Regions from separate parts of the Phormidesmis sp. 146-20 genome, predicted to be linked through region 2. Evidence: riboswitches for the same ligand, from Rfam matches in the RefSeq annotation. Region 2 holds a riboswitch; the other holds the start of a gene.
What was found. A riboswitch is a leader RNA that binds a small molecule or an ion and turns the genes downstream of it on or off. The one in region 2 is predicted to bind cobalamin.

Region 1: another riboswitch for cobalamin. It lies ahead of cobG (precorrin-3B synthase); the one in region 2 lies ahead of ACKFKH_RS23780 (energy-coupling factor ABC transporter permease).

The regions. Positions count from the first base shown of each region.
Region 1 covers NZ_JBJPHT010000025.1:71,332-75,986, forward strand. The annotation lists gene cobG (precorrin-3B synthase) at 1-1,020, opposite strand, end outside; adenosylcobalamin-variant (AdoCbl-variant) riboswitch at 1,077-1,167, opposite strand; gene cbiE (precorrin-6y C5,15-methyltransferase (decarboxylating) subunit CbiE) at 1,229-2,443, shown strand; gene cbiD (cobalt-precorrin-5B (C(1))-methyltransferase CbiD) at 2,524-3,573, shown strand; gene ACKFKH_RS19330 (hypothetical protein) at 3,637-4,014, shown strand; gene ACKFKH_RS19335 (class I SAM-dependent methyltransferase) at 4,119-4,655, shown strand, end outside.
Region 2 covers NZ_JBJPHT010000038.1:52,753-57,407, forward strand. The annotation lists gene cbiQ (cobalt ECF transporter T component CbiQ) at 1-771, opposite strand, end outside; gene ACKFKH_RS23775 (energy-coupling factor ABC transporter substrate-binding protein) at 789-1,079, opposite strand; gene ACKFKH_RS23780 (energy-coupling factor ABC transporter permease) at 1,082-1,840, opposite strand; cobalamin riboswitch at 1,860-2,019, opposite strand; gene ACKFKH_RS23785 (class I SAM-dependent methyltransferase) at 2,145-2,885, opposite strand; gene ACKFKH_RS23790 (caspase family protein) at 2,909-4,655, opposite strand, start outside.

The sequences.
Region 1 (4,655 bases), on a different contig from region 2:
CGAACAGGCGACGATCGCACCCCAAAAACTTCTTTCTGACCAGTCTAGTCCCAACGCTTTTATCCCTCGGTGGAGTTGGGGAAGCGATTGCTCTCGGATTCCTGGAATCAGCACATTTTGCCAGGGCGTTAAGCGCAGTTCACCTGATCCAAATTGCTTCGATAGGTTAGCTAATCCTTTTAATTGAACTGCTTCTAATCGTCCCAGAGGCAGCACAAGTCCGACATAAAATAGTCCTGGTTGACGTTGAGCGTGAATTCCTAAATGCTGATAGGAAGGGGAAGATTTCTTTAATTTCGCCTCACAATCCTGAAACTTAAACGGCAAGCGCTGTTCTACTTTTTGTAGGTAAGATTCAACCCCAAACTCATGTAGAACGTCTCTCAATCGAGGCTTACGGCGATTAATTAGAGGGGTTAGATCGCAATAGACTTCAGTCAGCGCCAGTAAAGTTGGCAGAACCTGATCAGGTTGAATTGCTACACCCACATCTAGCGGTGAGGTTCCCCGGTCTCCCAAACTAAGGGCGAGATGAAACTGATTTTTAACCGCAGAAAAGGCAATATCGTTGGGTCGATCGCGCACCGAAACCGCTTCACCACCGTCAAAACAAACGCTAAATTTAGCCGATAAAATGGCAAATTCTGGATGAGCAATCATGGTTTGATTCCATTCAGAAACTAAAGGACGCACGTCGATCGTTGCCTGTCGATCGCTGCCCGCAGTCGGACTGCTCATAATGTTGCGAAGGGCATCCACTTCGGCAATCGGAGAAGCCAGCCCAAGGGTTTGTAACTGCGTCAATGCCTCTGGCGAAATCTTGCTCTCACGGATTTGCACATTCGCTCGATTGGTCACATCCACAAAGCCGCCACCAAACTGATCTGCGAGATTGGCGATCGCTTCACACTGCTCAACATTGAGAACGCCGCCTGGAATCCGCAAGCGTGACAAAACGCCATCTGCGGCCGATGTGGCATAAAATAACCCTGGACAGGCAGTAAATTGGGACGATATCACTGAAACTCCTTCTCCGTGCGACGCAGAGAATCTCAAACAACATGCCTGATGACATTCCTAGAGTTGGCATTCTGACTTGGGCTTGCCCATTACAGTTGCGGCACAGTATCGGAATCTCACCGAACTTTCCCAACCCTAAGCTTCAGTAACTTAGCATGAGAACGGATCGAGAATCCTGCATCCTTAACGTTTTGTCGGATTGAAGGCGATGAGTTTGGACTTGGAGAAAAAGTGGCTGTCTGTGGTGGGAATTGGCGAAGACGGGCTGGCTGGATTGTCTGCGATCGCTCGTTCTCTCGTCGATCATGCAGAAATTTTGGTAGGGGGCGATCGTCATTTGGCGATGATTCCAGACGATCGGCGCGAGAAAATTGTTTGGGCGACTCCAATTCATCATTCTGTAGAAGAAATCATGCAGCGACGGGGACAGGCGATCTGTGTTTTGGCGAGTGGCGATCCGATGTGCTACGGCATTGGGGTGATGCTGACGCGCAAAATTCCTCTGGCAGAAATGACGATCGTTCCTGCTCCATCGACTTTTAGCCTGGCCTGTTCTCGTCTGGGATGGTCGCTGACTGAAGTTGAAACGCTGAGTCTGTGCAGTCGTCCGCTTGCGTTGCTGAATGCGTATCTCTATCCCGGTGCAAAGCTGCTAGTCTTGAGCGAAGGCAAACAAACGCCCGCGATCGTCGCCCGTCTACTCACCGAAAAAGGCTTTGGAAACAGTTCTCTCACCGTTTTAGAGCGTTTGGGCGGCGCGAGAGAACGCATCCTTCAAAGCATCGCTTCCGACTGGAATCAGACCGAATTAGACGACTTGAGCGCGATCGCCATTCAATGTGTCGCTGATTCTAAAGCCGTTCCGCGCGCGCGAATTCCTGGACTACCGGATAACGCTTACCACCACGACGGACAATTGACCAAGCGAGAAGTTCGGGCGATCACCCTTTCAGCCCTCGCCCCCTTACCTGGCCAGCTTTTATGGGATGTTGGGGCTGGCTGTGGCTCGATCGCCATCGAATGGATGAGAAGTCACCCCCGCTGTCGGGCCATTGCGATCGAACGCTCCCGTACACACTACATTGCTGACAACGCCAACGCATTAGGAACGCCAAATTTACAGATTTTAGAAGGCACCGCACCCAAAATTCTCACCGACCTTCCTCAACCCGATGCCATCTTTATCGGCGGTGGCGCAACCACAGAAGGACTGATCGAAACCTGCTGGTCAGCCCTGCGATCGGGCGGTCGTCTCGTCGCCAACGTCGTCACCCTCAAAGGCGAACAAAAGCTTTTTGAATGGCACGATCGCGTCGGCGGCGAATTCACCCGCATCTCCATTCAACGAGCCGCCCCGATCGGTCGTTTCCTCGGCTGGAAATCCCTCTCTCCCATCACCCAATGGGTCGCTCGCAAGCCGTGATGAGACAGAGACAGAAGACCAGAGACTAAAGTCCAACGTCTCCTCCCTCCTCACCCCTCACTCCTCACTCCTCATCTCCCATGCCCCGCACAGGTTACACCCTTCCCGTTTTCGCTGTCGCTGCCGCCAAAGCGGCCTTTCTACAGTTATTGAATTCAGACCCACCCTCGATCGTCTCTCTCGATCTATTGCCCGACCTGGCTGAAATTCCAATTTCTCAAGTCGCCAAACTGGATGAAGTCAGCGCGATCGCGATTACCCTCAGTGATCCGGGCGACAATTTAGATTTGACTCGCGACACGCCAATTTGGGCCTGGGTGAGGTTATCAGAACGGGGCAATCAACCTCCACTCATCCTACAGGCGGGCGAGGGATTGGGCAAAACGGCCGCAGGAGATCCCGCAATCTACAGCTATGCGCGACGGTTGTTTGATGCGAATCTGTTGGCTCTGATTCCGGGCGATCGTACCCTGACAATTTCCATCATTCTCCCCGAAGGTCGTCAACTCGCGCAGCGTACTTCAAATGAAGCATTTGGCATTCTCGAAGGTTTATCTCTACTCGGAACGAGCGGTATCTCAAAACCATTCTCAGCCGCCGATCATTTAGAAGAATTTCGCGTTTCGCTTCGAGAGAAAGTGCAATCTCACTCCGATTTAATTTTTTGTATTGGCAGTAATGGTTTACAGGTAGCCGATCGCTTGGGGTTGGATGCGGGAGCGATCGTACAAACGGGTAACTGGATCGGTGCTTTGTTAGTCGAAGCCGGACTTCATAAAGCAACTTCGGTTCTACTATTGGGCTATCACGGTAAGCTGATCAAACTTGCAGGCGGCATCTTCAATACATCCAGTCATCTAGCCGACGCAAAACTTGAAATTCTCAGTGCTGCGGTAATTTCGGTAGGGGGTGATCTGGCTGCTGCTCAAGCGGTTCTTGAATGCAAAACGGCCGATGCTGCTCAAAAAAAACTCATGGAATTGAAGCTTTCAGACACAGTTTTTACAACGCTGGCGAGAAAGGTCAGTCAAAAATCGGAATCATACGTGAAAAAATACGCCAATGCGACGATGAACGTTCAGACGGTTCTCTTCGATCGTCAAGGGCAAATTGTCGGTCAAGACTGGTGAAATCAGGAACCTGAGTTAGAGAGATCGAGTCATTCCAAGCAAAAGCGTGGAGGATCTGGGCAAATGACTTCTCAATGGCGATATTATCCTGCAATCTGTTTGGGGTGTCTGATAGGGTTGACGGTGCCGATCGCGCTCTTTATTTATCAAATGTCGCCGCTCAGAAATCCTACGCTTGTCCTTAACGGCACCTTGGCTAACCGACTCCACTTGGTGACTGAGAAGCAGTGGTTTCAAGGAGCGACTACTTTAGCAATGCTGATCGCGCTCAATCTGATGATCATGATTTGGCAGCATTTTCAGGATTACGCCCTCAAAAAACGTTGGCATCGTATGATTCGTCTTTTGAGTACGATCGCTTGTTTCCCGATTTGGATCACACTCTTTAATCTAATTCATCAAGGGTTTGTGATGTATCTGCTCAATCAGAAAGTTGTCTAAAGTTGGGTGAATGGTCGCTCAAAACTGGCAAAATTAAGGAACCTGAATCAGAACGATCGAGTCACTTCAATCAAAAGTTGGGCCTTGACTCATTTTAACAAGCAATGTGGAACCATAATGCTCATTACCATCGCTATCTACTGCGCCAAATTCCCACGAAGGTCTACCGTGCGCTAGATGTAGGTTGTGGGCTGGGTTCTTTTACTCGGAAACTTGCGGAGCGATCGGAGGTTGTAGATGCACTTGATAGTGATAACGCTATCCTAACAGAAGCATCAAATCATTATCCTGCTTCTAATATTACTTACCGACAAGCTGATTTTCTTAAATTTGACTTACCAGAAGCAGCTTACGACGTGATCGTGTCGATCGCTGCATTACACCACATGGACATAGAGGCAGCTTTGAAGAAGATGAAGTTTGTGCTACGCCCTTCTGGAAAACTGCTGATTCTTGGGCTTTATCAAGAGGTGACCCTAGCAGATTATGCTTATAGCGCTATTTCAGTTCCACTCAACCTCGCGTATTTGAGATGGCATCAAACATCAACAGCGATGCTGACACCTGTTGCACCAACTTGCTCTGCTCAGTTGTCCCTTAAGCAGATCAATACAATTGCAAGCGCTGTTGTTCCTGGTTTC
Region 2 (4,655 bases):
CGCGACTAAAATGACACACCCTAACAATGCTTCAAAGCTGTAACGTTTGGAGGGATAATAACGCCGCGAGTGACATACCCGAAACTCTCCAGTAAAGCCACGGGATTCTAACGCGAGAGAGCCTTGACGATAGTTTTCTAAGGTACGACGAAGGAGTTGCCCAACTAGCAGTCCCAGACTTTTGATCCAGAGTTTTCGAGTATGGTAGCCGTTGCGCGATCGCTGCGCCATCCAAATCTCATTCGCCGTGCGTAACAACACAAAGATAAATCTGTACATCAACATCAAGAGATCAACTAATAATACAGGGCACGCAACGCGACGCAGAATGTCTAGAACTTCAGTAAAGGGAATGGTCAACATGACAAAATAAATACAGGCAGTAGAGGCGATCGTTCTCATGCCCAACACACTTACCTGCTGCATTCCTTGATGACTCAGATAAATAAAATGATCGTTCCAAACGAATCCCTGCCACGCATCAGACTGAACCAAAGATAAATTAGATAAGGCAACGCTGCTGACAACAAATGCAGGCAGACTAGTCAACCAAAACCCAATCGGAATGAAAAGCAGCCGCAAATAGATCGAGACCGAAATTCTAGCATAAGCCACAATCCAAATGCTCACCCAAACAGTAATCAGGCTCTGTATGGGAGCAGAAGTGCAATAGGTAATCGACAAAAGCACGATCGCAAACAGCAATTTTTGACTCGGTGGCAAGTGGCGTAGTCGATTGGTGTAAGCGATCGTATCAATTTGCAGGGTCATGTTTGGCAGAATACAGGCTATTGATCATCCTTGCGCTGCTGCGATCGACCTTTGTATAAGCCCAGAATGTAACCTGTGATGCCTGCCCCGATCGCCGCTTGAGCCGCAAATAAGAAAGTTTGCACTTCGGGGCCAGAGTCCTTAATCACAGGCTGAAACCAGGGTTTGTAGTCCGGTCGAATCTCTTGAATTGCAGTTGAATTGTGACCGTCGGTTGCTCCAAACTCTCTGCCCTGGAGAACTAACAAAGGGCCAAGAGATAAAACAACTACGCCGATGAGTAATAGCCAGTTCGATCGTTTATTCATCATTATTGTGGTTCTCTCAATGCTTTCAGGGTTTGCAGTTCTTGTTCTCCATAATGCTGTAGCCAGTTCCAAACTAGTACCGTGAGCAACCCTTCAGTCACGGCTAGGGGAACTTGGGTAATGGCAAAAATACCTGCAAACTTGAGAAATGACGCAATAAAGCCACCTTGCACAGCAGGAAATGCTAATGCAAGTTGTACGGCGGTTACCAGATACGTGATCAAATTTGCCAACGCCGCGGCTAAAAAGATTGCAACCTTTTGATACCCAGTTCGCAATACAAGATGGTAGGTGAAATAGGCCACGTAAGGGCCCACGATCGCCATCGACACCATATTTGCACCCAGCGTTGTCAAGCCCCCATGCGCCAGCAACAACGCCTGAAAGAGCAAGATCAATCCCCCCAGCACAGACATCACGGAAGGGCCAAACAAAATTGCGCCCAATCCGGTGCCCGTCGGGTGAGAGCAGCTACCTGTAACTGAAGGAATTTTCAACGCTGATAAGACAAACGTAAATGCGCCTGACAATGCCAACAAGAGTTTGAGTTCGGGGTTTTGTTGAGTGATGCGGGTGAGCGATCGTAGCCCCAGCAAAAAGAACGGCAACGCCACAGCCCACCAAAAGATCGCCCACCATACAGGCAAAAATCCTTCTGAAATGTGCATCGCGTAAGCGGGACTCGCTGAAGCTAGAAAAAGATAGCAACTTAAGCCAGCCATTAGTCCCAGGCTGACCCATTTTCGATATCGTGTCTTCATCCTGTACCTCGCAGATAAGACGTGTGGTGCGCGATCGGCAGGCATTCTGGCTCAAGAGTAGATTGATGAATGAATCAAAACTCTCTTACAGTTGCGGGACAGCGGTAGAATCACACTACACTTTCCCTGTTTCCTCCGACGGCTGCTCCCCGTCAGAACCGATGCGTGGAATTTAGCATACTGGATCAAAAGCAAATTAGAAAGGAATTTGCCCCGATCGTTACACTGCGGTTTTTGCAACAGTCTGGCTGGCGGTTCAAACCGCGCCTACAAGAACGACTCATAGCAATTTATTCAGTGACAGTCAGGCTAACTTTGGCTTCTCGAAGATCATTAAATGCTGCTGAGGTAAACCGTTTCTAGTTTCCTGATAGATTAATCCGACTTCTGCCATTTCTTTTTTGACTTGTGCTTGCGTCATTTTGTGCAGCGCTTTGATCAAAATTAAAGGATTCTCACCGCGATATTCAACAAGCGCCACTTTTCCTCCGGGTTTTAAGGACTTGACGATCGCCGCCATCATCTCTTGGGGATACTCAAACTCGTGGTACGCATCGACCATCAACGCCACATCAACACTGTTTTCGGGCAGATTGGGATTGGTGACACTGCTCAAAATAGGCTCGACGTTGGCAATGTGTTTTTTGGCTTTGAGGTCGTTGAGAATCTCGATCATTTCGGGCTGAATGTCTACTGCAAACACCTTGCCCTGAGACAGACGAGGCGCAATCCGAAAGCTAAAATAACCCGTCCCTGCACCAATGTCGGCAACCACATCGGTCGGTTTGAGATCGAGGGCAGTGATCACTTTTTGCGGTTGTTCTTCGCCCGATCGTCGGGGACGCTCTAACCAACCCGCACCTTCGTGGCCCATCACCTGAGCAATTTCACGATCGAGATAAAATTTACCAATGCCATCAGAACTATGCTGCAATCGTTCTTCGTACACAGATGTATCGGCTAAAACAACGCTGGGCGCATCGACCCAACAATGCAGCGTGAATAGAACCAGCAATACAACACGCAAAACTTTTTGAATGAACATGAGTACTTTTCTCAAACGACTTGTCAAACAACTTGATAGACAAACCGAAAGGTCGCCCACTCATTGATATCGAGCAGATAACTTTCGATCGCTCCTACCGTCTTCTCAGCATTCTGACTCGCTTGATGCAGGTCTTTGAGAATCGCTTGGGCCACTTCTAAAGGTCGCTCAATAGAGCGAATTCCTGACTGTGAGGGCGACTGCACCAGGCTTTGAGTTTGGCTAAAGGGCACACGGCTACAAATTAGGTGAGTTTCGGCAAGCCCGATCGGACTGCGAACCGTCCATTCCAGCGTCGGCACCGTCAGCACCGTTTTGGGAGAAACCGCCGCCTCATCTGCCCAAATCACAAACGACTGACCGCTATTATCCAACCCCAGCAACACAAAATAAAGCGGCTGATCTCCCTGATTTTCGAGGCGATATTGCAGGGAAGTGCCGATCGCCAGCGTCAAGCGTTTGCCTTCTTGAGCGCCTGCATTGGAAACCATTCCTTGAGAAATACGAGCCGTCTTTTGCTGGATCAAAACCCGCTCTAAAGAAGACTTCTCAATCAATTCTGCTTGAATTCCCAACGTCTGCGATCGCGTATTTACCGTCAGATTCAACAATTTTGCGGCGAGTAACCGTTGCAGGTGAGGCACCAATCGTTTGACGGCTAGCTTGACCGCTTCGCCCGATTCTCCACTGGTGTTGGCGATCGCCACTTGCCCCTGCGAAAACAACCCATACCCCGAAGGCGGCACTACCCCGGCGATCGGCGCGGTCGGCAAAGCGGCCACCTGAGTCGTCTCGCGCACTTTACCAAACAAAAAATCTGCCGCCTGCTCCCCCGCAATCACGGCCGACACGGAGGAAATCGCCGAAAACGCACTCACCGCATCGACTCGTTCAATTCGCTCTAGGCTGCTCTCGATCGCCACCGTCAGCCCCAGATTGTGAGGAATGATTCGTACCGCTTCTTGTACCCATTGCCCGACCTGAAGGGGAGCCGCAGAATTTTCGCTTTGAATTTTTGCCTTTGCGGTCAGCCCGTCTTTGGCGTAAATCTGGAGGCGAGTCCCGGTCGAAACCGTCAATAGAGCCTGGGTGCCTTGTTCGAGTTGAGCGGGTAAACTTGCTAACCAAACTTGAGCAACGGTGTCCTCGATCGCGGTGATCACTCCATCTGCCCCCGCATCGGATAACTGAATGTGATAAGGCTTTAAGGGACGATCGCGGCTTTTCTGACCTGCTAGATTGGGCTGTTGAGTATCCACTCGTCCGATCGCTTCGGCTGTTTGAGTCAGACTAAATCGCAGGGTTGTCGCGGGCGTTGAATGCCAGAGTTGTTGCGTTAAATAGTAAGTAAACAGTCCCGCACTAAAGCCATTCCATCGAGCTTCGCTGGCTGTTTGAGAAGCAGTTGCCGCGGTCAACACTACACCTGGAATTTGACCCGATCGGCGCTGTACACCCACCTGAGCGCGATCCAGACTCAACGCCGCCAAACGTTGTTCTTGAAACGCCAATTCTGCATCATCTAATCGAGCCATCGGCAAACTGGGACGCGATCGCACCCGCAAATTTCCCAAAAGGTTCATACCCGAATAGACATAACCTGCATCCAGAACCGTTGTCACCTGGTCAGTTGGCAATGATTTGAGCAAGAGCAACAGCGTTTCTTCGGTCAGTCCGATCGCAGATTCATCAAAAGCGGGTTCGTTACTGGTGATTAGCTGAGTTTGTGACTCTTCGATCGTCGTTCCCGTATTGATCAAATTCCCATAG